3 regions of the Halobacillus sp. ABD4_316 genome follow, and region 1 is predicted to be linked to each of the others. Evidence: predicted binding sites of a transcription regulator. Region 1 holds the regulator's gene; each other region holds the start of a gene.
What was found. The regulator LexA, encoded in region 1, represses DNA repair genes until DNA is damaged. The targets are predictions, from matches to a motif close to CGAACATATGTTCG.
Positions count from the first base shown of each region.

Region 2: a site for LexA is predicted at 7,129-7,142, ahead of ACXAJH_RS04750 (Y-family DNA polymerase). Genes of this name have one in related genera too.
Region 3: a site for LexA is predicted at 6,202-6,215, ahead of ACXAJH_RS15780 (YhjD family protein). Genes of this name have one in related genera too.

Region 1 is NZ_JBSWZA010000001.1:500,186-510,579, reverse strand. Features, by position in the region: gene acnA (aconitate hydratase AcnA) at 1-1,121, opposite strand, end outside; gene ACXAJH_RS02765 (DUF2621 domain-containing protein) at 1,400-1,828, shown strand; gene ACXAJH_RS02760 (CcdC family protein) at 1,846-2,328, opposite strand; gene ACXAJH_RS02755 (Na(+)/H(+) antiporter subunit B) at 2,429-2,872, opposite strand; gene ACXAJH_RS02750 (cytochrome c biogenesis CcdA family protein) at 2,941-3,645, opposite strand; gene ACXAJH_RS02745 (YneF family protein) at 3,787-4,011, opposite strand; gene tkt (transketolase) at 4,355-6,358, opposite strand; gene ACXAJH_RS02735 (DUF896 domain-containing protein) at 6,530-6,763, opposite strand; gene ACXAJH_RS02730 (YneB family resolvase-like protein) at 6,865-7,515, opposite strand; gene lexA (transcriptional repressor LexA) at 7,822-8,445, shown strand; gene ACXAJH_RS02720 (hypothetical protein) at 8,511-8,741, opposite strand; gene ACXAJH_RS02715 (N-acetylmuramoyl-L-alanine amidase) at 8,829-9,929, opposite strand; gene glnA (type I glutamate--ammonia ligase) at 10,162-10,394, opposite strand, start outside.
Region 2 is NZ_JBSWZA010000001.1:874,717-885,110, reverse strand. Features, by position in the region: gene ACXAJH_RS04780 (glycosyltransferase family 2 protein) at 1-1,049, opposite strand, end outside; gene ACXAJH_RS04775 (glycerophosphodiester phosphodiesterase) at 1,049-1,798, opposite strand; gene ACXAJH_RS04770 (M20/M25/M40 family metallo-hydrolase) at 1,880-3,496, shown strand; gene ACXAJH_RS04765 (AbgT family transporter) at 3,543-5,066, opposite strand; gene ACXAJH_RS04760 (MBL fold metallo-hydrolase) at 5,283-6,248, shown strand; gene ACXAJH_RS04755 (SDR family NAD(P)-dependent oxidoreductase) at 6,253-7,047, shown strand; gene ACXAJH_RS04750 (Y-family DNA polymerase) at 7,176-8,450, shown strand; gene ACXAJH_RS04745 (iron-sulfur cluster biosynthesis family protein) at 8,513-8,845, shown strand; gene ACXAJH_RS04740 (YqkE family protein) at 8,842-9,066, shown strand; gene ACXAJH_RS04735 (MBL fold metallo-hydrolase) at 9,571-10,368, shown strand.
Region 3 is NZ_JBSWZA010000004.1:119,558-129,951, forward strand. Features, by position in the region: gene ACXAJH_RS15755 (fatty acid--CoA ligase family protein) at 26-1,564, shown strand; gene ACXAJH_RS15760 (bifunctional metallophosphatase/5'-nucleotidase) at 1,691-3,238, shown strand; gene ACXAJH_RS15765 (hypothetical protein) at 3,323-4,258, shown strand; gene ACXAJH_RS15770 (DUF3939 domain-containing protein) at 4,566-5,030, opposite strand; gene ACXAJH_RS15775 (competence protein ComK) at 5,319-5,846, shown strand; gene ACXAJH_RS15780 (YhjD family protein) at 5,767-6,183, opposite strand; gene ACXAJH_RS15785 (TVP38/TMEM64 family protein) at 6,394-7,041, shown strand; gene lepB (signal peptidase I) at 7,096-7,635, shown strand; gene addB (helicase-exonuclease AddAB subunit AddB) at 8,052-10,394, shown strand, end outside.

The DNA of each region.
Region 1 (10,394 bases):
GGCTCCAGCTCCCCGAGATCGATTTCAACCAATGACGTAAATTCAGGATCTTCGAAAGATGGATCATACCAGAGGTTGTTGCGCTTGGAATATTCTTCGACAAGGTTGATCTGCTCTTCGCTTCGTCCAGTCAGACGGAGATATTCCAGAGATTCCCCGTCCACCGGGAAGAAGCCGCATGTAGCTCCATATTCCGGTGCCATGTTGGAAATCGTAGCACGGTCAGCCAATGGCATTTCCTGTAGTCCTGGACCAAAGAACTCCACAAACTTCCCGACAACGTTCTGCTCACGAAGCACCTGGGTTACTTTCAATGCAAGGTCCGTAGCTGTTGTCCCCTGTGGGAAGCTGCCATTCAGCTTGACCCCGATGACTTCCGGTGCAGGGAAATAAGACGGCTGACCAAGCATTCCAGCTTCAGCCTCAATGCCACCAACACCCCAGCCAAGAACACCGAGACCGTTGATCATCGTCGTATGGGAGTCTGTACCTACAAGTGTATCCGGGTAAGCCTCATAGGTGCCGTCTTCCGCTTCCAGCGCGTGAACGACATTTGCAATATATTCAAGGTTTACCTGGTGGACAATACCTGTTGCCGGTGGAACAGCACGGTAGTTATCAAAAGCTTTCTGGGCCCAGTGAAGGAATTCATAACGCTCTTTGTTTCGTTCAAACTCAAGCTCCATATTCACATTCAGTGCATCAGGTGTGCCGTATTTATCCACCTGGACAGAGTGGTCGATGACAAGATCCACCGGTACTTCCGGGTTGATTTTGTCTGGACTTCCGCCCATGTCGACCATTGCTCTTCTCAAGGAAGCAAGATCAACAACAGCCGGTACGCCGGTGAAGTCCTGCAGAATAACACGGGAAGGTTTGAATGGTACATCTTCCCCTTTTGATTTTTCAGTTCCCCAGTTTGCTAGACTCTCCACGTGCTCATCTTTGATGACACGTCCGTCGTGCTGACGAAGCAGAGACTCCAGTAGGATACGGATGGAGAAAGGCAGACGGGAAATCTTGCCGTGTCCCGCATCTTCTAAGGCTTTCAGATCATAATAGTTATAGGTTTGGCCGTTTAGGTCAAATTGTTTGCGAGCTTGAAATGCATTGCTAGCCATTTTCCTTTTACCCCCTCATCAATATTCAAACAATGGCCTTTATAGAGGCGTCATTGTTCCCCAAATTTGTACATTTGAACCCTTATGTATTACCCAGGTATCAAATCCGCACTATTAATTGTAAATGAAAACGATTTATAAGTAAAATGAATGACAGCAAATTTTTCTGAATTGGGAGTTTTTTAAACAAAAAACAACATTCCATCTCTACTTGAGTTTGCTTACACTTCGAATTATAATAAAATTAACAAAGATTTGAATATGAAACGGGTGATCTTATGTCAGGTGGTTTTGCACTCTTTATAGTCGGCTGGATAATCATTATGGTCAGCCTGATGGCCATCGGCGGATTTTTTATGTTCCGGAAATTTTTAAAACGACTCCCAAAAGAGGATGGAAAATCGACCATAGACTGGGAAGAATACTATGTGGACAAGACCCGGCATATGTGGTCGAAGGATCAGAAGGAGCTCTTGGAGGAACTGATTTCTCCTGTTCCAGAACTGTTCAGGGATGTAGCACGCCAGAAAATTGCCGGCCGCATTGGTGAACTTGCCCTCAGCAGCCGCAAGAAAAAAATCACAGAAGAAATTCTCATCGAAGGCTACATTCTTGCCACACCGAAAAGGGACCATAAGTTTCTGGTCAGGAAGTTGAATGAAAAAGAAATCGATATGACTCCGTACCAGACGCTTCTGGAGAATTGAAAAAAGGACCCCGCTGTTCAGGCGGGGTCCTTTCCTGTCTGTATCTTCTTTTCCAGGCTTAAGTACTGTTTCAGCATGGCAAGGCGCCAGGTAATAATCATGCCAAAGGCGAGCAGGAAAAACATACCGCTCGTCTCTCCCAGAGACACATGCTGGCCGACGATCAATTTAAAAATGATCCTTACAGCAAGAAGTCCGAACAAAATCATGATGAATGACTTTGAAGGTTTTAAGTAAATATCGCCATCCCGGACTTCGAATTTCGAGGTCCGGATGAGGAAGATAGAAAAAAGCGCTCCGATGGATACAGCCTCGAGAACCTGCGTCCACTCGACACGAAAAATCGGTAAAACAAACATCAAGGCGCCTGTACTCATAAAGAATGGCGGTAGAATAATTTTTTTCACACTGGCAGGCTTTCTAGCTGCTCTCAGGCGCACGAAGATCATCGCTGTAGCCATGAAAGCGGCTGCCACCGTACTTGCAATCAACCAAAACATATAAATCCACTCTTTCTGTTCCATCTAGTACGGATCAAGAATTGAGGATCACCGCGGTCCCTTTCACCTTCAGCTAAAGTTCCCGTGATTTCACAGGTCCTTACACACCTTCCTCTTCCCCGCGGTCGTTCGCAATGGTGAGAATAATGGTCATCGTCACGCCTACGACAGCAAGATACACTCCAAGATCAAACAGCAGTGCTGTAGCAAGCTCGGTTTTACCCAGGACAGGAAGCTGGAAATAGGCAAAGGTCTGGGTCAAAAACGGCTGGTCAAATAAAAGACCACCGATACCCGTCAATGCTGCAATCAACAGTCCAACAGGAATCACATGCCTGAAATTGATCGGAAGAATCTTCTCCATCGATTTGATTCCGTAGGCCATATACATCAGCACAATAGCCGCTGATGTCATGAGGCCCCCAATAAAGCCTCCTCCCGGCGCATTGTGGCCGGCGAAAAACAAGTAGGCTGAAAATCCAAGCAGAATGAAGGCGATCAGCGTTGTAGTGGTTCGTAAAATGATGTCATTGGTCCGGGTCATACGATTTCTCCTTTAGTGATATGTTTTCTATTTTCATGATAATACAAAAAACGGGTAAAATCCACGCATTAAAACCCTTGAAAATCAAACAAGCCGGCTAAATAGGACGTAAGCATGTACATCCAGTTGAAATACAGGGCAATTCCTACGGCAATCATAATGTACCCACCTGCTTTTACAATACCCGCGCTGTGCCTTCTGATCCATCCCAGACGTCCGATGAAGAAGGAAAGCGCAAAAAAAGGAATTGAAAAACCCAGGGAATAGGCGATCATCATCACGAGAAACAAATCAGGTGAATCAGCAGCCAGGGAAAGGACAGCAGCAAGAATCGGTCCGGTACACGGGGTCCACCCGAGCGAAAACGTAAGGCCGATTAAAAATGTCCCTAAGTACCCGGATGGTCTGTTCTTAAAGGTGATTTTCCGGTCTTTCATTAAGAAGTCGAAATTGAATACACCAATAATGACAAACCCGAAGAAAATAATGAGAATGGCCCCCAGTCTCCGGATGATCGTTTCGTTTTGGATAAGAAACTGGGAAAAGAACGAGCCGGAAAAACCTAAAATCAGGAAAATTGTTGTGAAGCCCAGCAGAAAAAGAAGCGTATGTATAAAACTGGTCCGCTTCAACATGCCATTGTCCTCTTTTAATTCCTGCACACTCATTCCTGTTATGTACGAAAGAAAGGCGGGATATAAAGGAAAGACACATGGGGAAATAAACGATAAAAAGCCTGCTCCAAAGGCAAGGAATAAATTAACATCCATAATCAGTCTCCCCTTCCTATTTCATGATATGATCCGCTGTCTATTTTAGCAGATGAATCTGCTAAAAGGACACGGCGATGTGAACATCTGTTGAACGGCCCTCATAGAGAAAGCCTTCTTTCCCGGGAAAGAAGGCTTGATTAATTATTTCATTTGGTTGTTCATGGAACGCATCATCTGATTGATCTTCTTCTGAGAAGGCTTCTGCCCCATCTGCATCATCAGTGTACGTAACATTTGTTCATTGATTGGCGGGTTCTTTTTCAAATAGTTCATCATATATCTTCTGGCGATGAAGAAGCCTAGTGCAACACCACCGACAAGAGTCAATAGAGCAATGATGATAACCCAAACGATCCCCAATGTCATGTCTTCGTCTTCCTCCTTCGTGTTGTCTCCCATAACAGTATAGTAAAACGATTAATAGAATACAATAGCCATTTCTAACGCGGCCTCCTCTCCACCTCTGCAGCCTTCATAAACGACTCCAATGGTGAAGATACCCCTTGGATGAGTAAAGTACCCGGTTTCCGTCCTCTGGGAGAAACAACATTCATTCTTACTCTTTATTATACCATAAGTCAAGCCATTTTCGAAAAGGTCACAAGCTTGTTCCTTATAAAACGGCTGGATGCTTCTATCGTAAAAGTTTATCACATGAGATTCACATATGTATAAGGAAGGCTGTCCCTATAGGAACAGCCTTCTCCACTTACTTCATAAGGTTTTCAGCATGTTTGACAACATTTTCAACCGTAAAGCCGTAGTTCTCAATGACTGTATTACCTGGAGCTGAGGCACCGAATGTGTCGATACCAATGACAGATCCGTCAAGACCTACATAGCGCTCCCAGCCGAAGGAAGCTCCCATTTCAACAGCCAGGCGCTTACGCACGCTGTTCGGAAGAACCTTTTCTTTATATTCAGCGGACTGCTCATTAAAGCGGTCGAAGGAAGGCACACTCACGACGCGGACATCATAGCCTTTTGTCTTAAGTTCTTCCTGAGCTTTAGCAATCAACTGAACCTCTGAACCAGAAGCAAGAAGAATGGCATCCGGCTCATCTTTATCTGAATCACTCAAAATGTAAGCCCCACGTTTCATACCTTCGTATGCATGCTCTTCTGTTCCTTCCAGTGTAGGAAGTCCCTGACGAGTCAACACAAGGGCTGATGGCTTATCTTCGGACTCAAGAGCAAGCCTCCAAGCTGCATTGGTTTCGTTCCCATCCGCCGGACGAAGCACGGAAAGGTTCGGCATTGCTCTTAAAGAAGCCAGCTGTTCCACAGGTTCGTGGGTCGGGCCGTCTTCCCCTACAGCAACGGAATCGTGAGTGAACACATAATTGACTGGAAGACTCATAAGAGCTGACAGTCGAACCGCTGGACGAAGGTAGTCACTGAATACGAAGAATGTTCCAGCATAAACTTTCAATCCGCCGTGAAGCCCCATACCGTTCAGGGCAGCTGCCATAGCGAATTCACGTACACCGAACCAGATGTTGCGGCCGGCGTAATTCTCACGGGAGAAATCTTCTTCGCCTTTCACAGCCGTTTTGTTGGATCCTGCAAGGTCCGCACTTCCACCAAAGAAATATGGAACGGCTTTGGACAATGCATTGATGGCGTCACCAGATGCTGCACGGGTAGCCGGACTGTCTTCGCCGACTTTATAAGATGGAAGTTCCTTCTCCCATCCTTCAGGCAGCTCTCCACGGATAGCGGCTTCCAGTTCTTCAGCAAGCTCTGGATAAGCTTCTTTGTAGGAAGCCATCAATTCGTTCCAGGACTGCTCTTTGTCCTCGCCATTTTTCTGAACTTTATCCTGGAAGTCCTGGTATACTTCATCAGGAACATGGAATGGTTCGTGTTCCCATCCGTAAAACTGTTTGGCAGCTGTTCCTTCTTCTTCGCCCAGTGGAGCACCGTGCGAATCAGATTTACCGGACTTGTTAGGAGAACCATAGCCGATCACAGTCTTCACTTCGATCATCGTAGGCTGGGATGTGTTGGCTTTTGCCTGCTGGATCGCTTGTCCGATCGTTTCCACGTCGGTACCATCCTCAACACGGATAACTTCCCAACCATATGCTTCATAGCGTTTTTCAACACTTTCACTGAAGGAACGGTCAAGATCTCCATCAAGAGAAATATCGTTGGAGTCATAAAGGACAACCAGCTTTCCAAGACCAAGGTGGCCGGCAAGCGAAGCAGATTCCTGGGAAACTCCTTCCATCAAATCACCGTCACCGCAGATGGAGAATGTATAGTGGTCCACGACGTTGTAGCCTTCGCGGTTGTATTTTCCGGCAAGATGGGCTTCAGCCATCGCCATTCCGGTTGCCATTGCGAGTCCCTGTCCCAGAGGACCGGTTGTTGCTTCCACACCGTCTGTATGTCCATATTCCGGGTGTCCGGGAGTTTTAGAATCCCACTGACGGAATGATTTTAGATCATCCATTGTCACGTTATAGCCGGAAAGGTGCAGAAGGCTGTATAGAAGCATGGATCCATGTCCTGCGGAGAGGACGAAACGGTCGCGGTCGAACCAGTTTGAATTTTTAGGATTATGATCCATAAATTCCGTCCAGAGTTTATAAGCCATTGGAGCAGCCCCCATAGGCATACCCGGGTGACCGGAACTTGCTTTTTCTACTGCGTCGATCGTTAGTGTTCGAATGGTATCAATTGAAGTTTGTTCAAGACTTTTTGCCATTTCCAATAATCCCCTTTCTGTACAGGTATATGTACCATGTATTATCCTATAATGAAACAAGGCGTTGTGCAAACTTTTGTCCTCCGCCCTTCCTTAATTTCCCCGTGTTTCTGTAGAATTAAACGAAAAAAATCCGCACCTTTTAAAGAAGATGCGGATCGGTTCAGTCGTTTAGTTTTTCTTTTCGTTTTCCTGCATTTGACGCAGTTTGGCAGGGGTCACATCATTCCCGGCAGGATCGATAACCGTGACACCTTTCAACTGGTTTTTGAATGATTTACGGGCACTCTGTAAATATTCCTGACGCAGGTTCTTCTGTTCGCTTTTCTCTTCTTCCGATAATTCCTGCTGCTTTGATTTATTGGCTAATTCGTTTATACGGTCCAATTTTTCTTGAGATAACATAGATCCTTCTCCTTTTTTTATAGTCTGGATCAGCTTTAGAACATGAAAAAGACAAGCAGCCCTAAGACTCTTGTCTCCCTTATGTTCCTATAGTAACCTGCCTATTCTTCTTTTTCAAGTGATATGTACTCTTGATAGCGGCGGTGAACCGTTGCCTTGGATACATCATACCCAAGCCCTCTTAGTGTTGCCGCAATGTCCTTGAACGTCAAATCACTCCCTCTGAGCCTGACAACCTCTTCGATCGGAAATTCTTTCCTCTCTCTCCCCGCTGCCAGATGCTGATTGGACAGGTTCGAAGATGGATCATAGCCTTCGGCGACCGCTTTCTGCATCCCCCGCCTGATTTTCATATTATGAATTTTTCTCTGGTACTCCTCAACGATGCCCACAATCTGAAGAACCATGGAGTCTGACTCGGAAAGATGCAGTTCCCCGTTATGGGTTAAGGAATAAACCTTAACATTCAACCGGTTCAATTGATGGAACAAAGCGATTTTTGTATTTCCCCTGCCAAGCCTCGTCTCATCCTGAACCAACAGAGCCTCTGCTTCGTGATTGGAAAAAGCATCAAGCATCTGGAAAACACCTTCCCGTTCAATCTCATACCCGCTCGCCTGCTCCTCTATACAGGCGGCCACTTCCATTCCATGGTGTTCGGCCATGGCATACAGTTCTGCCTTCTGTCTTTTCAAGGAGCTGACCTGGGCCTCTTTTTCCGTACTTACGCGACAATATAGGATTACTCTCATGATGTATGTCCCCGCTTCTACTGGTTATCAAGGTTTATCCGCTTGTAACCATAGAATAATAGAGAATAGCAAAACTAACAATAAACAAAACGATATAAGTGTAGTCCAGTTTTGATAGTTTATTAAACATAATTAACCCTCCATTTAAGAACGAACGTTCCTAAGAACCTCTGTTCGCGTTTTCTAATACCTATTATAGACGAATGTATGTTCTTGTCAACGACTTTTTTCGAACGCTTGTTTGTATTTTTGAGGATGGCATGGTACAATGTGGTTACTATAATCCTATGTACGAGGTGCTAATCTATGAGCAAACTTTCAAAGCGGCAGCAGGAAATACTAGATTTCATAAAAGAACAGGTTCTACTAAAAGGATATCCCCCATCTGTAAGGGAGATCGGTCAGTCTGTAGGGCTGGCCTCCAGTTCAACCGTCCACGGTCATTTATCCCGTCTTGAGAAAAAGGGATATATCCGCAGGGATCCCACGAAACCAAGGGCCATCGAAGTGATTGAGCTGGAAGAAGACCACAGTATCCCCCGCGGGGAAGCCACTTATGCCCCTGTCATCGGTAAAGTTACGGCTGGTTCACCGATTACGGCGGTAGAGAACATTGAAGAATATGTTCCCCTCCCGGATACGCTTGCAGGATCGGAAGACAATACGTTCGTCCTTATCGTTCAAGGAGAAAGTATGATTGAGGCGGGCATTCTTGACGGGGACATGGTCATTGTCAGACAGCAGCAGACTGCCCAGAACGGGGATATAGTTGTGGCTATGACGGAAGAGGAAGAGGCTACTGTCAAACGATTCTTTAAAGAGAAGAATCACATCCGTCTTCAGCCTGAAAATGCCACGATGGAACCGATCATTTTAAATGATGTATCCATTCTCGGAAGAGTCGTCGGCTTATACCGTACCGTTCATTAATACACATACAAAAAACGGCGGGAGCAATCCCGCCGTTTTTTGTATTGAACATGAGAATATGAACGTTAAGAAGCCCCCGTACGATTTCTTTTATTCCGTCTCCGGAAATCAGCAGAATAAATATTCTTCTTCAAAAATGTGCGGACGCTCTTCTTCTGCAGACAATAAGCAAGGATGGCATCAGGATGGTTTTTAATCACTCTTACAGAACGCTGAGACCAATGTTTCCCCTTAGATAAATAGATCATATCGATGATCTTCTTATTTTCTACAGACTGTTTGAAAATCGTTTCCATATTGCACACCCCTTAACCGAACATTTGTTCTACATTTATTATATGCAGGAACAAGGGAAATGTACACTGGAATGTTTTGCAGCTCTTTTATTTACTTAAATAATTTTTAATGTTTTGGGAGGTTTCCAATCTGGTTTTTCCCGTCAAGTCAATAAAATTACTCCCCTTAAGCCCATCTGTGCCTCCTCCAGCCACAATAATTTGTTCAGCCACCTGACGTTTTTCTGCTACGGCTCTAAGTGCAATTAATGCATTTTTACGGATTGCCAGCGCTTCAACGGCAGGAAAATCCGCAAAAGAATTTATGACAACTGCCAATTTTTCCATTTCCTCTTCTCCTTTATCCAGGTCTTCCAAGGCTTTCTGCACAGCCGCTTTCGTTTTCGGTCCATAAAAGCCGTCCACTTCAAGCTTCTGGTCTTTTTGAAAAGCCTTGACTGCCGCTTCTGTGGCAGGACCGAAGCTGCCGTCAGCTCCATAACCATTCATGGTATAACCCAGTTTTAATAAGTTCTCCTGCATTTCCTTGACTTCCGCGCCGGTATCCCCAAGCGAAAGATAGTCGATTCCGCCATTGAACGGAACTCCAAAGTATTCTAAAATGCCCCGGGCGTGCTCCTCTGCAACTTCTTTTTGAAAGCGTTCGTCAATCATCAATAATGCTTCCCTCTTGTTATCCATATAGCCGTTCTCTGTTAACACTGCCGGCATATCCGTTTCACGTAGAACGTGGAAGTTCGCTTCTTTAATCCCTCTGAAGTTTTGATCGGTGCCCTGGCGTAAGTATTTCGCAAGTGATGAAGCAAGACGCCCGGCGGACCGGTTCAAATATCCGGGGTAGACGTAAAGTTCGATTCCGTTTGGATCTGCCCCGCCAAAGGACCCATCAAAAGCATTGTAGTGAACGGATACATAAATATCCGCATTGTTCTCATTGGCCGCTCTCGTCCTGTAGGATAATGGTGTGTCTTCATCTGTCGGTGCTACGAGAAGCACGCGGAATCCATGATCCAGCAGAATGTTCGATAAATACTGTACAACTTTACGATTGAATTCGTTCTCCTTGATTTGTCTGCCTAATTCCTGAATGTATGGCGTTCTTTTTCCCGGAGTTTCCATTCCATGTCCATCATCCAAAGCTACTGTACGTCCATTCCATTTCCCTGGTGGATTGATTAATCTTGCCATATACATCCCTCTCTCCACTCTTCCTTCCTGGAAAAGGGGGTTTACTAGGACATTCTTCTATCATCCTACTCCAAATGTATGCTTGGATAAGAACGTTGGTGTCGGCCTTTCCTATAAAATGATGAACCATGTTAGATTTTCTCCCAGGATTCGGGGTGATTCCAACGGCAGATGCTGAGGAAAATATAAAAAAGCCCCGACTTATGTAAGTCAGGGCCTTCTGTCTTTCTATTTAATAGGTCTGCAGATATTGCTCGCGCTCCCAAGGATGAACCTGGGTACGGAACATATCCCATTCGATTTCCTTCGCTTCAATGAAATGCTCGAACAGGTGCTCACCGAGAGCTTCCACCATGATCGGGTCTTCCTGAAGCTCTTCCAATGCATCATATAATGTTGCAGGAAGGTCTTTGACACCGTGAGCCTCACGTTCTTTTTTATCCATAACGTAAATGTTGCGGTCTA
Region 2 (10,394 bases), 370 kb from region 1:
TAGAGAAACAGAACAGCGGACAGCGGAAGGACAGAAGCAAGCCACAGTGGATACGTTGTAAACGCCCGGGTCGATAAGATATATAAATAAAATAACAAAAGGACATTGATGAAGCTAATCATCTGCACGGAGGAATCGGGATGAAACAAAAGGAAAAAAGGAAGGACCTGGGATAGAAAGACACCAAATAAAGCAGAAATGGAAAGCAGAAATGAGTAGTTCAGTCCGGCAAAGGCGTTTTTCTCAAACCCTCTCAGGGCGGAAGGGAGATCTGGATACCATTCAACAGAGAGGTGCTGGGTAGCGGAAACGAACATTTGAGAGCAGCGTGCGGCTTTCATCCGCTGACCAAGAGCCAGATCATCGTCCGCCCGCATTTTCATTTTTTCATGACCGCCGATATGTTCATACGCCTCAGCTTTCATGAACTGGAAGGCACCAATACCCATCCCTTTAGTTGACCCCGGATCATTTGCGGTCCACGGCCGTTTCAAGTAACTGAACCCGAATAAGAAAAAAGAGATTAAACCTTTTAAAAGGAACGAACCGGCCTTGAGATCAGGAGCGGCTGTTACATAGTCGAGCTGGTGTCTTTCCATCAGCTTCACGGCATATCGGAGGGTATCCTCGTGAAAATGGATATCCGCATCTGTAAATAATAGATAGTCTCCTCCGGCCTTGGAGGCTCCCAGGTGAAGGGCGTGATTTTTACCGAGCCAGCCTTCCGGGAGATCCGTCACGTGGACAGGGATAATTTGCGGGTGACGGGCAGCTGCCTCATCAATCCATGTGCCCGTCTTGTCGGTAGAACGGTCATTGACAACGATGATTTCATCAGGAGGGAGGGTTTGTTGAACAAGGGAGTCCAATGTTTGGATGATTGCTTTTTCCTCGTCTTTAGCAGCGATGATAATGGAAATGTCCGCGACCGGATCTGAATGTGAAAGGCCGGCTGAAGACAGGGAGGGGATGTTCCGTATCCCTGTCGTAAAATCAACAAGTAGAACGACCCATACAACTGCTGCCAGCACGTAGATCCAGAACAGCATTATCGGCCACTCCGTTTATGGTGCAGCTCCCTGTATTCAAGAGCAAGGTGGGGCACATCGGTGAAAATGCCGTTGACTCCAAGCTTGTAGCATTTTTTCATCATGGCCGGTCGATTGACGGTATAGATCCGCAGGGCCAGTTTTTCCTTCGCCGCCTGTTTAACGAGTCGTTTGTCCAACAGTCGGTGTTTCACATGAAGGGCGTCAGCCTGCAGGGATTTCGCATAGTGAGGAAGCCGCCTCATTTTTGTAGAGGTGAGAAAGGCTGTCTCCACGGAAGGATTGATTTCTTTCATCCGTTCGATAGAATCCGAATTGAAGCTTGATATGACGGTCCGTTCCAGGACGTGATACCGCTTTAAGGAATCGTAGACGATGCGTTCAATATTCTTGTATTCAATGACATTCGTTTTTAATTCCACATTCAGGAACATCGGCTGGTCACGAAACCAGCGAAGGAACTCGTCTAGTGATACAATGGATGTATCAGAAAATTCCGGCGAAAACCAGCTTCCAGCATCAAGAAGCCGGAGTTCCGCATATGTATAATCTTGTACGAACCCGGTTCCGTTCGTCGTACGTCTCAGGTTTTCATCATGAATGAGCACGGGAACCTGGTCTTTCGTCAGCTGGACGTCGGTTTCAATTCCCTCTGCGCCAGCCTGACGAGCCAGCTCAAAAGCGGGCATGGTGTTTTCCGGAGCCAGTTTACTTGCTCCTCTGTGGGCATAAACGAGTGTTTTTACCAAGGGGGTCACCTCTTCCAAGTGGGCTCTATGAGTCTGATTGTGTTTGATATTCTGTGAAAAGTCAACAAGGAGTGTGGAGTGATGAAGGTATGGCAGACGAAAGAACAATTGACGGATCTGCTCTGCTCGCTGGTGGAGTATCCGAGTATTACGAACAGCGATGAAGAGATCGCCATCATTGAATACTTATATTATATTTTGGAGGACAGGGATTATTATAAAAAGCATCCCGATCATCTTAAGCGGCATCCTCTTGATGATGGACGACAGCTTCTCACTGCGCTTGTGAAAAATGGAGAAGCGGAGGAAACCATCGTCCTGCTTGCCCATGTGGATGTCGTTGGTGTCGAAGATTACGGATCGTATCAGAATCTGGCGTTCTATCCACGGGAGTTAACGCAGGAACTACATAAAAACAGCAGCGACCTGCCAAAAGAAGCGTTGAAGGACTTGGAATCCGGAAACTGGCTCTTCGGGCGGGGGACGATGGATATGAAAGCTGGTCTAACTGTTCATTTGTCTCTTTTGGAAAAGGCGATGAATGGTGAATTTGAAGGAAATCTACTGCTCATTGCGGTTCCTGATGAGGAAGTGAACTCTGAGGGGATGCTGGCAGCACTTCCGGCCTTGAGGGAAATCAAAGAACAAGAAAATCTCGTGTATAAGACCGCTTTGAACGGTGAGCCGATGTTCAGTAAGTATCCGGGTGATCCGGCCTACTATTTATATACCGGTTCCATAGGGAAAGCGCTGCCCGGTTTCCTGTGTTACGGGAAGGAAACCCATGCAGGAGAGCCCTTCGGCGGTCTGAATGCCAATTTAATGGTCAGCTATCTGGCTCAGGAAATGGAGCTGAATGAAGCCTTTATCGAAAAGGTCGGGGAGGAGCGGACACCGCCGCCGATCAGTTTGATGCAGCGGGACTTGAAATTTGAATATTCCGTACAGACCCCGCAGGCAGCTGTGGCCATGTACAACGTCCTGTATATGAAGCAGACGATCAAGGAATTGAATGAGAAGCTGCTGCTGGCCGCCCAACGTGCAAAAGCCAAGATCATCAACCATTATCATCATCAGGCATCGTATTATTTAGAAGGCACCCAGACGTCAGCCTTTCATCCGGATATCACGATCCTTACGTATGACCAGCTTTACAAAGAAGCGGTCGAAAGGTATGGGGAGATGGAAGTGGAACGTCGGCAGAACCGGCTTGTGAAACTGCGTGATCAGGGAGATCGTGATTTCTCAACGACTCTCGTGCAGAGTCTCGCTTCCCTGTGTAAGGATATCAGTCCGATGATTGTTCTTTTTTACAGTCCACCGTTTTACCCGGCGGTTTCCTCGCACCACGATCCAATGATCCAGCATGGAGCGCAGACAGCTATGGATTATGCCCGTACACATTATGGAGAAGAACTTGAAGTAGTGGAGTACTTTACAGGGTTGTCAGATTTGAGCTTCATCGGCCCGACGTCCGCCCGCTCGTCCCTGACGGATTTGACGAAACAGATGCCGATTCACGGAAATGGGTTTGAATGGCCGGCGGAAGACATGGAATCGATCACAATGCCGATTATTAACGTAGGCCCTCTGGGTAGGGATCCTCACCAGTGGACGGAGCGGCTTGAGTTGACCTACAGTTTTGAAAAGCTTCCAAAAATCGTAACCGAAACGATTCACGAACTATTTAAAGCGTGAAGCACATAAGAAAAGCCTGGAATGAAAATCATTCCAGGCTTTTTGATTATCCATTGTATTCAAATCCGGCACCAGGGCCGATGGGAAGACCTGTCATCATCCAGATGAGGAGCATAATCATCCAGATGATGAAGAAGGCAATGGAATAAGGGAGCATAGCGGAAATCAGTGTACCAATGCCCACTTTTTTATCATATTTTTGTGCAAAAGCAATCACAATCGCAAAGTACGGCATCAACGGTGAGATGACGTTGGTCGTAGAATCGGCAATCCGGTAGGCAAGGGTTGTCAATTCCGGTGAATATCCGAGCTGCATCATAAGTGGCACGAAGACCGGCGCCATAATGGCCCATTTAGCGGAAGAGCTTCCGATAAATAAGTTGATGAATCCGGCCACAAAAATGAAGGCGATGATCAGGCCGATGCCTGTAAAGCCAAGGTTATCGAGGAATTCCGCGCCACTGACGGCAATCACTTTACCAAGGTTGGTATGGTTGAAGTAGGCAACGAACTGTCCTGCCGTAAAGGCAAGGACGATGTACATGCCCATGGAAGCCATCGTATCGGACATCTGCCCGGCGACATCCTTATCGTTTTTAATTTCCTTCGTCACTTTTCCATAAATAAATCCTGGGACAAAGAACAGAATCAATATAACAGGAACGAGACTGTGGAAAAATGGAGACGCAAGAAAATCATCCGGATCACGCAGCGGTCCCCACTCCGGTACAACAAGCAGAGCCATGAGAGCGATGGTCACGATGAAACCGATCAGTGCACCTGTCATTCCTTTTTTCTCAATGGCTGTTAAGTAGTTGACTTCTTCCTTCACGCCGCCCTTATAGGTGCCAAGACGCGGCTCAACGATTTTATCTGTCACAATGGTACCGACAATCGTTAATACAAACACAGAGGCAATCATGAAGTAATAGTTCATCGTATACAAAATCGTATCCGCATACTCCGGATCGATGGTAGCAGCTGCCTGGATCGTTAAATCACCAAGCAGTGGATCCAGAGCGGTCAGCAGCAGGTTGGCACTGAATCCGGCGGATACACCGGCAAAAGCAGCTGCAAGTCCAGCAAGCGGATGTCGGCCGAGGCCGGCAAACAGTACGGCACCGAGGGGCGTCAAGACGACATACCCGGCGTCTGCGGCCATACTGGACATAATTCCTCCGAAAACGAGGGAAGCAGTCATTAATGAGCGTGGCACGGAAGTAACGAGACCCCGGAGCATCGCACTGATCAATCCGGATCTCTCAGCAATCCCGATACCCAGCATCGTGACCAACACGGTTCCAAGTGGTGCGAATCCTACAAAGTTTTCAACCATACTTTCAAACATATATTTAATACCTTCACTGGAAAGCAGATTCACCACCTGCAGGGTTTCACCTGAAGCGGGATCTTCCACTTCAACACCTGCTGTGGAAGCAATCCATGAAGCAATGATGACCAGCAGTGCAAAAACAGCAAACAATGTAACAGGGTGGGGAAGTTTGTTCCCGATACGTTCCACGCCGTCAAGCAGGCGCATTGTCAGCCCTTTTTTCTCCTGTTTTTCCATGATTCTCCTCCTTACAGCTTTTCAAAAAGTTCTTTCTTTTACATAGACGCGTTAAAGTATAAAGAATTGTAAGACTTTTTTGAAGGGTGTTTGAAAAAGTGCTACTAGAAAGAGTATTACGAATTATAGGATATTTAAACATCCGTATGCGGGAAATCCGAAAAGAAACATGGTACAATATAAGAAATGAATGTTCATTCAGTTTGGAGGAAGGGTATGAAAACATTGAAAGATACAATTACTCAAATCACAATGCCTACGCCCTATGCGGTGGGAGATGTCCATACGTACCTGTTGAAAGGGGACCGCCTTACCCTTGTGGATGCCGGTGTCCGTACAGAAGATGCTTGGAACGCGCTTGTCGATCAGTTGAAAATGACAGGGTACAGGCCTGAGGATATTGAGCAGGTGATCCTTACTCATCATCATCCGGACCATATGGGTTGGGTGGATCGTTTTTCACGTGTCCAGACGATCGCAGGTCATCCTAAATTGAAGCCGTGGCTGGAGAGGGATGACAGCTTCTTTGAACGGTACGAATCATTTTTTAAGTGGATGTATAAGGAATCGGGTGTCCCGGAGCGCTTTGATTCTCTATTGAAAGGGCTGAAAAAACCGCTGAAATGGACGGCAGAAGGGAAAATGACGCACCTCCTGGAAGAAGGCTGTATTCTCCCCGGCCATGACGAATGGGAGGTGCTTGAAACCCCTGGGCATGCACAGAACCACCTGTCCTTTTTCCGGGAAGACGACGGTGCCTTGATCGGGGGAGATCATCTTCTTGCCCATATTTCCTCCAACCCTTTACTGGAGCCTGCCTACAGTCCGGGAGAAGGACGGCCGAAGCCTCTTCTTCAGTACCGGGCTTCCATGAAGAAACTGCTTCCTTTGAACATGAACACGGTTTATCCGGGCCATGGGAAGGTGTTCGGTGATGTGAATGCTCTTATACAAACCCGTCTGACAAAGCAGGAGCAGCGGGCGGAAAAAGTTTTCCGCATGTTTAAGGACGGACCGCAGCGTGCCTATGACGTATGTGAGCGTCTGTTTCCCAAGCATGTAGAATCCCAGCTTGGGCTGACGATGTCGGAGACCGTAGGACAGCTGGATTATTTGGAGTCGATAAATCGGCTGAAAACCTCTATCATAGAAGGGGAGAAATTTTACGAAATGAACGGGTGATCATATGAATGAACGTTTAAAGGGAAAAAAGATCCTGATTACCGGGGCCTCCAGCGGAATCGGACAGTTTCTTGCCATCCATGCAGCATCAGAAGGTGCTGTTCCGATTTTGACGGCCAGGTCAGAGGATAAACTGGAACTGATGAGTGAAACCATCGAAAGCACTTTCGGCACATCCTGTCCGTGGTATAAAGCCGATCTGTCCAATGATGCAGAATGGAAAGACACCATTGACAAAATCTGCTATGAACAGGGGTCTGTCGATGCATTGATTAACAATGCAGGGGTGGCGGTGTTCGATTATGTAGCCGATTCAAACTGGCAGGATATTGACCGGATGGTGTCAGTCAATGTGACGTCATTGTTCCGCGCAACTCATCAACTGCTGCCCCACCTGCTTCAGAACGGGGAAGGGCATATTGTGAATATCGCCTCCCAGGCTGGGAAGATGGCGACGCCGAAATCCGCTGTTTACGCCGCTACGAAACATGCCGTGCTTGGGTTTACCAACGCATTAAGGATGGAAGTAGAGCCGCTCGGCCTTCATGTAACGAGCGTCAACCTCGGTCCTGTCCGGACAAACTTTTTTAAGCAGGCGGACCCGAGTGGGAATTATGAAAAAGCCGTGGATAAGATGATGCTGGATCCGAATAAGGTGGCAAGAGTCGTCATCAGCCGCTTATTCACGAAACAGCGGGAGATCAACCTGCCTTCCTGGATGAATTCAGGAAGTAAAGTATACGCGGTAGCTCCCTCAGCGGTCGAAAAAATCATGCATAAACAGTTTAAGAAAAAATAAGGATATCCAACCTCCGGGCCTGCTGGCCGGGGGTTTTTTTATATTTCAAGACAGGATTACAGGAATTGGAACTTGCAAACACGAACATATATTCGCATAATAGTAGTAAAAACGAAAGGAGAAGGGACATGAGCAATCCGAATATTGATTACACCCGCTATCCGGATCGTGGCATCCTCTGTGTGGATATGAAAAGTTTTTACGCCAGCTGTGCAGCGATTGACCGCGGGCTTGATCCTTTAACTTGTTCCCTGGCGGTCGTTGCGGATATGAACCGGAGAGGGAGCGTTGTTTTGGCTGCGACACCGGCCATGAAACAGAAATACGGCATCCGTACGGGGAGCCGTCTGTTTGAAATACCATCGTCACCGGATATTGTGATTGTGTCCGCTCAAATGAGGAAATATTTGGAGGTGTCTACGCAAGTCACGCACCTCTTTCATAAATTCGTTCCTAAAGAGAACATCCATACGTACAGTGTCGATGAAAGCTTTTTGGAAGTTGGAGGGAACAAAGGGAAATTCGGCCGTCCGGATGAGACGGCACAGATGATTATTGATGAATTGAAGGAAACCTTCCATTTGGATGCCGCCATCGGAATCGGACCGAATATGCTGTTATCCAAACTGTGTCTTGATCTGGAAGCGAAAAAGAAGGGCATAGCGCGGTGGACGTTTGAGAACTTTCAGGAGAAATTGTGGCCCGTCGCCCCTTTGTCTGAGATGTGGGGGATCGGCCCGCGGATGGAGCATAGGTTGAACCGGATGGGCATCTGGTCAGTCGGCCAGCTGGCAAAATTTCCGCTGGAACGACTGGAGAAGGCGTTTGGTGTGATGGGGAATCAACTTTATTACCATGCGAATGGGGTGGACTTATCCGATCCGGGAGCTCCGATTATCCATGGCCAGGTGAGTTATGGAAAAAGTCAGATTCTCCTCAGGGATTATCCGGATCCTGAGGAAGTGAAGTACGTTATCCTGGAGATGTGTGAGGAGGTGGCCCGTCGTGCGCGCCGCAAGGGCCATGCGGGCCGGACGATTTCGCTCGGTATCGGCTACAGTAAAAGGGAAGATGGCAGCGGCTTTCACCGGTCTGTATCCATCAATCAGCCGACAAGCATTACGATGGATATTTATCATGCCTGCCTCACTTTGTTTCACCGCTTTTACAACGGGGGAGTCGTCCGCCGCCTATCCATTTCGCTTGGCAGTATTACGGAGGATGCCAGTGTTCAGCTGGACTTGTTTGATCAAGGAAAGGATAAAAAACGTGACCTCGGATATGTCATGGATGAGATTCGTGAACGGTTCGGCCAGGATATGCTGCTCCGGGCGGTTTCCTGGACGGACGCCGGCACAGCTCGACACCGCAGCCGTCTAGTTGGCGGACATTATGCCGAATAAAATCAAAACGATTGTTCTTTGTTAAAGGATTTTTTACAATAGAAGGACAGGAGGGATGAAAGATGAAACTACGCATCACAGATGAAGCTAAACAACAGCTCGAGCAGATACAGGAAGCCGGCCGGCCGCTTCTCCGCCTTTTTTATGATACTGAAGGGTGCGGCTGTGGAGTGAACGGACTCCCGACCCTTCGTCTGGAGCATGAAGAGCGGACGACGGATGAGAAAGTGGAAAATGAGGATTATCCGGTCATTATTGACAACCAGCAGGCCATTTTCTTCAAAAAGGAGATGAAGCTTGATTTTGTCCGCGGCACTTTCCGCCTTTCCAGCCCTGATGGTATCTTGAATCCGATCATCCCGATCAAAGACGTGAAAGAAGGAGCGACGATATGAGTAAAAAGAAACTGGAAGAAGGCTCGCTGGGCTCCCAGCTGAACGCCGATGTTTTATCCAAACTCAAGTCGAAGCAGAATGAATGGAAACAGCAGGCAGCAGAACGGGAAGAACAGGAAAAGCAGCGCCGGATGGAAGAAAGAAAGCGCAGAGAAGCCAATAAGAGTTTTGAAGAGCTTCTTAATGAGAGTGAACTCGATTGGAAAACTTTCAAAAAATAAGCACTCCACTAAGGGGTGCTTATTTTTTCAGTCTGTAGAAAAAGTTCGTCTTATCCAGTTAGAGTCGTCCGTATGTCATGTTGAGAGGGCACGTCCTCAGCTAACTGGGTCAAGAAAACCATTGGGCCAAGTGAATCTTCGGCTCGTGCTGTTCCCGCAGGCGTCACCACCGAACGCTCCTCGGTGCCTGTGGAGCTTTACGCTATGATGATAGAGAAAGGTTGGCATAGCTCCTTCGCCGTTTCAAAAAAACAGTACAAGATGCGTCACTGCCGCTTGCGCGGGGAAAATCCTATCCATGATCAAGTATTGGTGATCGCTCCTTTGGAGTCACTAGAAAACGCATGTTTTTCCAAACGGATCAGGGACCCGGTGATTCCTGCAGTAAAGGAGGAATCACTTCTACGGCAGAGACTAATCTATTTGTTGATGTTTTCATTGTAACATGAATGACTATTCATTCATGTTACAATAAGGACAGAATCCATAGAAGGAGTGGTTCGTATGTTTCAGGTCTATGAGAAAGAGAAAGTCACGTGTGTAGAGATGGTCGTCCCTCATATGGGTCCTGTGTTTGCGTATTATGTGGATGGTATGATCGTGGATACAGGCACCCGCTATTTTGAACATGAACTCCTTTCATTTTATGAAAGCATTTCGATAGAATTGACAGCTCTGACACACAGCCATGAAGATCATACAGGAACAGCATCCTGGCTGGAGGAGCACGGGGGTACGCCGATTTACGTTCATCCATCCGGGATCGATACGTGTATGACGTTTTCTCCTTATCCGGAATATCGGAGGAAGACGTGGGGCCTGCGTGATGCTTTTCACCCGGTTCCGTACCCTAAGCATCTTTCCTCCCGGCGCATGGACTGGGAAGTGATTGAAACCCCCGGACATGCTGAGGATCATGTGTCGCTGTTCAATAAAGACCGTGGTCTTTTATTTTCAGGAGACTTGTTCGTACGGCCGAAAACCAAGGTGATCATGCGTGATGAATCCATCCCCCGGATTATGAATTCCATTCAAAAACTGCTGACGTACGACTTTGGACCGATGTTTTGTGGGCATGCCGGATACATAGCGGACGGCCGCAGCCGGATGGAAGAGAAGCTGGCCCATCTCCAATACCTCTATGGAGAAGTTAAGCATCTTCATGAATCAGGGCGGTCCAATCGAGCCATCCAGGAGAAGCTGTTCCCGAAGGTCTACCCGATCATTTCTTATTCTGATGGAGAATGGGATTCCTTTCACATCATTACGTCCATTGTCGATGACGTGAAAGCCCGTGTGTAAAGGATGGAAAACGGTGCTTCGGTCCA
Region 3 (10,394 bases), on a different contig from region 1:
TCATTCATAATAAGGGGGAGCATGCATGAATTTAAGCGGACAGCTGATGCTGACGGCTCAAGAAAACCCTGACAAGGATGCCTATATTTTTCAAGGTCATTCGGTCAGCTACAAAGAGTTCGATGCGTCCGTAACGAAATTCGCTTCAACGTTGTCCAGGCTTGGCTATGGGAAAGGAGACCATGTGGCTTTGGTAAGTGGGAACAGTCCTCTGTTTATGATCGGCTTGTACGGAGCCCTCCGTGCGGGGACGACTGTTATCCCAATCAACCCGACCTACACCGCATCAGAGATTGGATACATTTTAAAGAATGGGGATGTCAAAGCTGTCATCACAATGGATGTCCTTTTGGAGATTTTTGAACATTTGGATCACCAAAGCGATGTGGAGCATTATTTTGCTGCCGATACGAACAGCGGTATGGATTTGTCCGCATCTTCCTTGTCTCCAAAAATGAAATCGTTTACAAAAGCGGTGGAGGAAGGCAGCCCGGCTTTTGAGGGACCGCCCCTTGAGGATGAAGACACGGGAGTCATCCTTTATACCTCAGGAACGACCGGGAAGCCGAAAGGTGCGATGCTGACCCACCGGAATTTATATTCCAACGCCACAGATGTGGCGGACTACCTGGAGTTTTCTTCCGATGACCGGGTCATTGCCACACTGCCGATGTTCCATGTTTTCTGCCTGACCGTCTGTTTGAATGCACCGCTTATGAATGGAGGCACCATCCTCGTCATTCCGAAGTTTTCCCCTCAGGAAGTATTTGCTGTGGCAGATGAACATAAAGCTACCGTGTTTGCCGGAGTGCCGACGATGTATAATTATCTGCAGCAGACAGGCAGCGATCAGGTGCAGACCTTCCGGCACATGCGTCTGTCCATCTCCGGCGGCTCATCGCTGCCTGTATCCCTGCTGGAATCTTTTGAACAGCAGTTTCACGTACGGATCTCAGAAGGGTATGGATTGTCGGAGGCTTCGCCGGTCACTGCCTTCAACCCGCTGGACCGTCCGAGAAAAGCTGGATCAATAGGGAGAAATATAAAAAATGTAGAAAACCGCGTCGTGGATGAACTAGGAGAAGATGTTCCTGTCGGCGAAGTCGGAGAGTTGATCGTCAAAGGTCCGAACGTGATGAAAGGCTATTACAAAATGCCGGAGGAAACTGCTGTAACAATCAGAGATGGCTGGCTTTATACCGGCGATATGGCCCGTGTAGATGAAGAAGGGTATTTCTACATTGTGGACCGGAAGAAGGATATGATTCTTGTCGGGGGCTATAATGTCTATCCAAGAGAAGTGGAAGAGGTTTTATACAGCCACGAGGACATTACAGAAGTGGCGGTCGTCGGTGCGCCGCACCCGGAGCTTGGGGAAACGGTCATCAGTTTTGTTGTTTCCAGGAATCCGTCTCTCCGGGAAGCCGAACTGCTCGCTTTCTGCCGTGAGCGGCTCGCCAAGTATAAATGGCCGTCCCGAATTGAGTTTCTACACGAACTTCCAAAGAACACAACAGGGAAAATATTAAGAAAGAACTTACGCAAGCAGCTCACCAGCTCTTAATCATTAAGCCGTTCCGGTTTCATTCAGCCGGAGCGGCTTCTTTAATTTAACAATCATTTATAAGAACTTAAGACCCCGTTTATTTTCTCTTGATACTTTAAAGAGGAATAAGGAAGGGGTGGGTGTATGAGAACGTTCAAACGTCGAATGCCGCTGCTGTTGGGGCTGCTGCTTGTTACAGGTTTTCTGCTGGCTGCTGAAACGCTGTATTCCGAGGAGCCCGTGGACATTCAGCTTCTCGGTGTCAACGATCTGCATGGTCAGCTGGAGGCAGAACTGACCTTTGATGGAAAGAAAGCGGGAGGTGCTGAATACCTGGCCGCTTACTTGAAAGCCTATGAGAAGGAGAACCCTCACTCTCTTATTGTTCACGCAGGAGACATGATTGGTGGAAGTCCGCCAATTTCTTCTTTGTTTCAGGATGAACCAACGGTCGAATGGATGAACAGGGTGGGCTTTGATGTTGGAACACTAGGAAACCATGAACTGGATGAGGGAGTAGAGGAAATGACGCGCCTGCTTGACGGGGGATGGCATAAGCAGACGGGGACGTTTTCTGGTTCGACCACCCCTTATACTGCTGCAAATGTCGTGGATGAATCGACAGGAGAGCCGCTGCTTCCTTCCCACATCATTAAAGAAATCAAAGGTGTGCCTGTCGGTTTTATTGGAGTGGTAACGACAGACACGCGTGATTATGTCCTTGAAGAGAACTTGGAAGGCGTCAGGATTACGGATGAAGTCACGGCGGTCAATGAAGCGGTTCAGGAATTGAAGGATAAAGGGGTTTCTTCCATTATTGTTCTCGGCCATGTTTCGGCTGCATCTGACAAGTCCGGCACAAAAGGATCTGAGTCCTTTGTAGAGATGGCCGGAGCCATTGATGATGAAGTTGATGTCCTGTTTGCAGGGCATAACCATACGTATGCAGATATTGAAGTAGATGGAAAGCTGATCGTTCAGGCGTATTCGTACGGACGGGCATTTTCCAAAGTCGATTTGACGATCGACCCGGCCACTCAAGATATCGTCAATAAAGAAGCAGAGATTATTGTGACCTACCACGAAGGGATGGACCCGGATCCGGAGACAAAGGCATTGCTGGAGCCATATCAGGCTCAGATCGAAGAGGAGTATCACCAGGTGCTGGGAGAGGCGGAACGTGGTTTGTCGAGGAAGAAAGACGAAAAAGGCCGTTCTGCACTCGGTGAGCTTGTAGCCGGTTCACTGAAGGAGAAGATGCAGGCGGATATGGCATTCGTGCATCACGGTGGGATACGTCAAAGTATCCCTCAAGGTCCCATTCAAGCTGTGGACCTGCACTCCTCGCTTCCTTTCAAGCATTATGGGGTCAGTCTGACAATGACCGGTGAACAGATTGAAGACGCTCTGCTTGAACAGTGGAGCGAAGGACGGACGAACAGGGTACAGCCATCAGGGCTGACATATGAGTGGGAGAAGAACGACGGAGTGATTTCTGTATATAACCTGCGGGATCAAGATGGTGAACCGGTCGATCCCGAGCAGACCTATACGGTCGCTGTCACCCAGTATCTGGCTTACGGCGGAGATGGTTTTGAAGCTTTCGGACGTGGGGAGCTCCTGCGTGAAGGTGAGCTTCTTGTGGATATCGTGTCAGATCATATCGCTGAAAACAACCTGTTGGATGAGTAGACTGCCTATTACGGCAGTCTTTTTTTCATGGATGTGAAACGTTCATGTGGGTGGGGTCGTAAAAAAGGAAAGGGGGAATGAAACGTGGAGAAACAATTATCTCGATTGATGGAAGCCAAACAGGACGTACATAGGCTGGAACGTTTGGAACGTGAACATAACCAGCTGGAAAAAGAGCTTCAGGAGGCACGCGGAAAAGAAGCCCATTTCGCTCGTAGACTGGAGGAGGAAAAAGAGGATGTGGAAAAGCTGGAGCGTGTTCGTTTGAGTCGTCTATTCGTTGTCCTTACCGGCCAAAAGCAGGACCGGATGGAAAAAGAAAAGCAGGAAGTGGTTGAGGCTGGTGTGAAATGGCGGGAGGCTGAAAAGTCCCGTAAGGACATCGAAGGGGAAATACGTCATATTGAAGAACGAATGCAGAGCCTGAGCGGGGTGCGGACGCGCTATCGTACGCTGTACGAGGAACGAAAAGAGGCGCTCGTCTCCGGCGGCGGTGATAAAGGAAAGCGGCTTCTGGAAATTAGTGAGAAGCGCTCGCAGCTTCTTGCAGAGCGGACAGAAATTGAAGAAGCCCTGCAGGCAGGAAAGGAAGCGCACAAGGCTTTGGAGACGGCTTCGGAGTTTTTGACGAAAGCGGAAAACTGGGGAATGGCCGATATGCTTGGCGGGGGTCTTCTCACCACAGCGGTGAAGCATTCCAGAATGGATGAGGCAGAAGAAGCTGTTCATATGGCCCAACAGCATTTGCGGAAGTTTGCAAATGAAATGGCGGACATCGGCGAATTCGCCGATGTGGACCTCCGAATCTCTGAAGGATGGACGATAGCTGATTACTTTCTGGATGGTTTGATTGTGGATTTATTTGTACAGAATAAGATCCAGCAGTCCCATGAAGAGGTACGCAGGATTCGAAAGCAGACACACGACTCTCTTGTTGATCTCGAGTCTCTGCAGCGGGATTATGAGAAGAAAGAGACGGTGTGGAAGGAAGAGCAGGACGAGCTGATCAAGTCCTCGTGAGGGAAGGTCAAATGTCATTTCTTAGTAAATACGCAAGGAGTTGCGGGAAACCGCAACTTTTTTTCGGTGATTATGAGCGGAAGATATATTACAATAAAAACAGATAAGCGGTGATGCTTATTGATCTCAAACCATTTGCGATTGGTTGTCGTAAATGGGTCAGTAACTTGTTACTGATGAGTGTAATGAAAAGAATCTTCCCTCTCAGAAGAACTTTTCAAACAATTTATTCCCTCACTCAAAAGTTAACCAGTCGTCTCTTTTGGCCAATGCTTCCTATGAAGCATTGGCATTTTTTTGTCTTTTATTATTCCGGCTTTTTATAGGTGATCATAAACTCCTCGTCTGTGAGATAAAAGTCGCGATTCGGGCGGCGCTGTAACAAATCATGTTTTTCCAGCTTATAATAATTTATCCGTTTAAAAGGGTCATGATCAATGACAGGAAGTTCCTGAGTCTGTTTCATGTATTGATCCACGGCATATTGAACGAGGTCCAGATCCTGAGCTAAGTCAAGGGCGTCTTCTTCGAACAGTTCATAAGTTTCTCTGGACATATAGTAGTTCTTCTCCGGAAGTCCCTCGAGATATGGCGCCAGCAGGTCATAGTCCAGTGTCAGGTCCTGATTGATGAGGACGCTCAAGGGAACATCTCCTGGTTTGTGATCAGCGAAGGCGTGGACGGCCTTGCGGACATCATGGATCGATAAGTCACGGACTTCCAATGTTTGTTTTCTGCCGGCTTGTGAAGGTTTCTTTTTACGTTTCCACATGAATAGTCTCCTTTCTTTGAAATGGAGGGAATGAGGTGCCTGTGATGAAAGGTCAGCCTGAACTTGAGGTGTTTACACTGCTCAATCCGGATTTCGGACAGAAGGGGGAAGAAAAGAAAGACGCTTACCCCGAAGGCAGCGGCTGTTAACTGTAGTATAGCAGATATGGATATTTTTTTGAGAATGTTTAGACTTTTTTCTTAGTTTTTGGTAAATTGAAGAAGAAAAGCGGTAAGATCGACCTGCAGGGAGAGTTACCGCTGTCTAAATGAGAAAGGGTGTTTGTGGATGACGCATGTGCAGAAGAAAGAATATGAAATCAACCCGAAGACGATGGCGCTGGTTGCTGTCCAGCAGGATAATGGACAAGTCTTTACTGAAGTTGTGGAGCGGGAAGAGCGCTTTTATGTGCACGCGGCTCCCAGTACGATCGTGGATGATTCCTGCCGCTATTTCGCCAGCAGTCTGGACGGGCGCATGGCCGGGACGAAACAACTGACAAGCTACACACATAAACCTCCGATTGTCATCTCCGAAGCGATGGGTATTTATTTCTTCCCTATTATTTCCCCGAAACGAAAAGAATGCTCCTGGGTCGCCCACAAATATATCCGGACCTTTAACGGTGAGCGAGATAAAACGACGACGGTCCATTTCGGACAGGGCACATCCGTCAATTTTCCTGTTTCTGACGGGATGTTTGCCAACCAGGTACAGCGCACGGCTCATCTGCGCGTTATTCTCGAAGACCGTTTTCGTGATGGGCCGGCTGCCTCTGAGCGACGGGCGGACCGGATTGCTGAGACCTTTTCATAAGCTCAAATAGAATGTTTTCCACCTTTTTGCGGATGGCCGGGTTGAAGTAGTTCCGCTTTTCCTCATAGCCGTGGGCAAGGAATAGAAAAGACGTGAAGGAATCATTGCGTCCGGACTCCACAACCTGGATCTTCATGGCATCCATCTGTTTTCTCAGCTCTTTTCTTTCCTGGCGCGCTTCCAGCTCCATTTTACCGAGCAGCTCCATGTACGGCTCCTTTATTTTGAATTTCCCCTGTTCCACGTGTTTCCGATCCTGCCTGATGACTGTAACCGCCATAGATAAAAACAAGTAGCGGGAAGCGAGATCCAATTCTTTCTGTTTTAAGTACCTCATGTCATTCCCCTCCGAATACGAACAAACGTTCTTGTTCTGTATTATACCACGCAGACATCCTTTTTATGCAACCTGTTTTTTGAAGAGGTTAAAAGTGGCAGCGGGAGAAAGAAACGGAAATCTTGATTAAACAGACTGGGCAGAGGGGATACCTATCCTATAAAATAAAAAGAAAACCCCTCTTCATAGGTGTACATAAGGAGCTTCATCATGGATGCTGTATTTGAAAAAATCAATCAATGGCGGCATTTAGCTGAGAACGATCAGCTGTTTGATTATATCATCCGCCAGCTGGAGGAGCTGGATCGCCTCGGTCCGCTTCCCGGCATTCTTCTTCCCCTGCTGGAAGCTTTTCTTCCTGTTCTCCCCTTAGTGGCCTTTGTGCTGGCCAATTCGGTGGTGTACGGGCTGTTCCGCGGATTTTTATATTCCTGGATCGGCTCGGTGATCGGTGCGGTCAGTGTTTTTCTTATCATCCGCAGGCTCGGGGATAAAAAGCCGTTCCGCGCCATTACAGAACAGAAGCAGGTGAAACGGGTCGTCGTATGGGTGGAGGAACACGGTTTCGGGCCTTTGTTTCTGCTGATGTGCTTTCCCTTTTCGCCTTCCGCCGTCATCAATGTCGTTTCCGGTTTGTCCAAAGTCAGCCGGCAGCAGTTTATTCTTGCTGTTCTATTAGGAAAATCGGTGATGATCTTCACCATCTCCTATGTCGGCTCAAGCATTGCCTCATTCGCCCAGAATCCGGTGAAATCGATTGTCGTCGGTATTTGTATTCTTCTATTCTGGATTCTCGGAAAATATCTGGAGGGGCGGATTCAAAGGAAGGCGGAGCGGAAAGTGCGCCGCGACGATTAAGTTCGTTCCATTGCGGGTAAAATGTGGATAGACCAACACATGGAGGAGCAGACCATGAAAAAATACCTGAAATGGATACGGACTGTCCTGCTTGCCCTTCTGCTGGCGTTTGTTTTCCGTTCCTACTTATTTGCGAGTTATGTCGTCGATGGGGAGTCTATGGAGCCCACCCTGTATGACGGCAATCTTTTGATGGTGAACAAAGCGGTGTATGACTGGAGCGAAATAGACAGGCAGCAGGTCATTGTGTTCCATGCTAATGAAGATGAAGACTATGTCAAACGGGTCATCGGCATTCCTGGTGATGAAATAGAGTTTAAGAATGACCAGCTTTACGTGAACGGTGTCCTTATGGATGAAAGCTACCTTGATGATCTTCGTCCCAGTGACGGCCTTCCTTTTACGGAGGATTTTACACTGGAGGAAGTGACAGGGTCCACAACGGTACCGGAGGGGCAGTTGTTCGTCATGGGGGATAACCGCAGAGACAGTCTGGACAGCCGCTACTTTGGTTTTGTTTCGGAAGAGACGGTTGTCGGGAAAGTGGATGTCCGCTACTGGCCGTTCAGTCAGGCTGGAATACAGTTTAAATAGCTGGGAAACGGCTGCAGCGAACTTGGGCAGGAAGATCATCTGTCTGCCCTGTTCCTGTATACGTCCCTGCAGAACCTTCCACATGCCTTTGCGCAATGGGGGGCTCAACAAAGGGGATCATCTGTATAACAGATGATCCCCTTTTTATTTTTCAACAGGGGGAAAACACAGGTGGAGGAGAATCCGTTTCGATCCTGAAAGGAATCAGCCCTTCCGCTCCTGTGGGAAAAGCCCGGCAGGATGATCTTCCCAGAGGAGACTTGGACGTTCGAAGAGGGTCTGTGCTCCTGAAAGCACTGAAGCAACAAAGACTTTCTATACAAGCTCTTCCTTTTTGCAGAGTCGCGGGATTCTTCATTTGGTGGGGAAAAGTGATAAAATAGAAGCAGTATGGAAGAAAGAAGGGAGCGGAAAAGATGGGTCTGCGTTTTTTAATCGGCCGATCGGGAGCGGGAAAAAGTACGCGCTGCCTCGATGAAATCGAGCAGCGTCTGCAGGAAGCCCCGCGCGGTCCGGCCATTGTCTATATTGTGCCTGATCAAATGACGTTCCAGCAGGAATACGGGCTGCTGAAACGCGAAGGCATGCAGGGATCGATCAGAGCCCAGGTCTTCAGCTTTTCACGCCTCGCCTGGCGTGTGCTTCAGGAGACGGGCGGGGGAACGAGGAAGTTTATCAGTTCAACAGGCGTTCAGATGATGCTGAGGAAAATTGTAGAAGAGCGCACATCCGACTGGCGCGTCTTCCAGAAGGCTGTGGAGAAGCAGGGGTTCATTGCTCAGCTGGAAGGAATCATCACCGAATTCAAACGGTACCGGATTACACCTGATGATCTTCGTTCCCAGATGGATGCGTTGGAGCAGTTCGTTCATTCCACCAGTCAGGAAGAAGGACTGAAGGAAAAGCTGGACGATCTTTTCTATATTTACGATAAACTTGTAGATGCTCTAAGAGAGCAGTACATAGACGGAGAGGATCAGCTTCAGCTTCTATCTGAAAAAATCGGGGAAGCCGGTTATTTAGAAGATGCGGACGTCTATATTGACGGTTTTCACAGCTTCACCCCACAGGAATACGGGGTCATCGAAGCGTTATTGAAAAAGGTGAAGAACGTCCACGTCACTCTTACGACCGAGAACCCGGAAGAGACAGGGAATTCAGAGCTGGATTTGTTTTATGAGACGAAACAGACCTACCTTGACCTGAAAAGGACGGCCGAGGAGGCGGGCACGACAGTTGATGACGTGGAAGTGCTTGATCATACTGCGGGCCGGATGAAAGATAACCCTGCCTTCCTTCACTTGGAGGAGTATTATGATGTGCGCCCGGCTGAGACTTATCCTGATCAGGCCCCTGTGACGATTGCGGAAGCCGTCCATCCGCGGGCGGAAGTTGAAGGTGTCGCACAGAAAATTCTTGAGCTTGTCCGCGACCAGGGCTATCGGTTTAAGGATATGGCGGTGTTGATGCGGGAGCCGGATGTGTATCACAGTTTGATTGAGACCTTGTTTGATGATTATGGTATTCCTGTGTTTATTGATGAAAAACGGACGATGCTCAACCACCCGATGATTGAACTGATTCGTTCGGGACTGGACGTCGTGGAAGGAAACTTCCGTTATGATGCGGTGTTCCGTCTGTTAAAGACCGGATTTATTCCAGCCTCCCATCCGCGCTGGCCGCTGACGGAGGATGCCATTGATGAACTGGAGAACTATGTGCTTGAATACGGCATACGCTCCCGAAGTCAGTGGTTTTCGGAAGAACCTTGGGTATATCAGCGGTTCCGCGGGTTTGAGCAGGCGTCCAAGACAGATGAGGAGAAGGAAAAACAGGACCGGATCAACGCCTACCGGGAGCAGGTACGCGAGGCGCTGCAGTCCTTCGATGAACAGCTGCGTGCGGCAGAGTCTATTGAAGGCAGAGCAGGGGTGCTGTATAAATGGCTTGAAAACCTTCGTGTTCCAGAACAGCTGGAAACGTGGCGGAACGATTATGATGAACGAGGAGAGATTGAGCGGGGGCGTGAACAGGAGCAGGTGTGGGACGCATGTCTGCAGCTGCTGGATGAAATGGTGGAAATGGCCGGAGAGGAAAAAATGTCGCTGCAGGTCTTCCGGAAAACACTGGACAGCGGGCTGGAGGCTCTCACGTTTGCCCACGTTCCTCCGAGCATGGACCATGTCATTATCGGAAGTGTGGACCGTTCCAGGATGACTGGCATCAAAGCCGGATTCCTGCTCGGTGTGACGGATGGGATGTGGCCGATGAAGCCGCCAGGTGACGGAATGATCTCCGAACAGGAGCGCTCGCTTCTCGCTGAGCACGGATTGAAACTTGCCGACGGAAGCAGCCGGCAGCTGCTGGACGACCGTTTTTACGTGTACCTTGCTTTGACGATGGCTTCTGAGCAGTTATGGGTGAGTTATCCGTTGAGCAACGAAGAAGGAAAATCGAAAGTGCCTGCGCCGCTCATTCAGCGGATCGAAGAACTGTTCCCGCGCTGCGCGGAGCATGAATTGTGGCAGGAGCCGGATGATCTCCACGATGCACGCCGGTTTATTACCAATCCGGCAAAAACACGATCAGCGTTGACGGCCCAGTTTTCCAGATATTTAAAAGGGTATATGATGCAGCCGGTCTGGTGGGAGCTGCTCAACTGGTACATCGATCATGAGCCGGCCCACGGTCTGACGAACCGCGTGCTGCAAAGCCTCTTTTATCGAAATCAGCCGGTCGATTTGAAAGAGGAAACGACA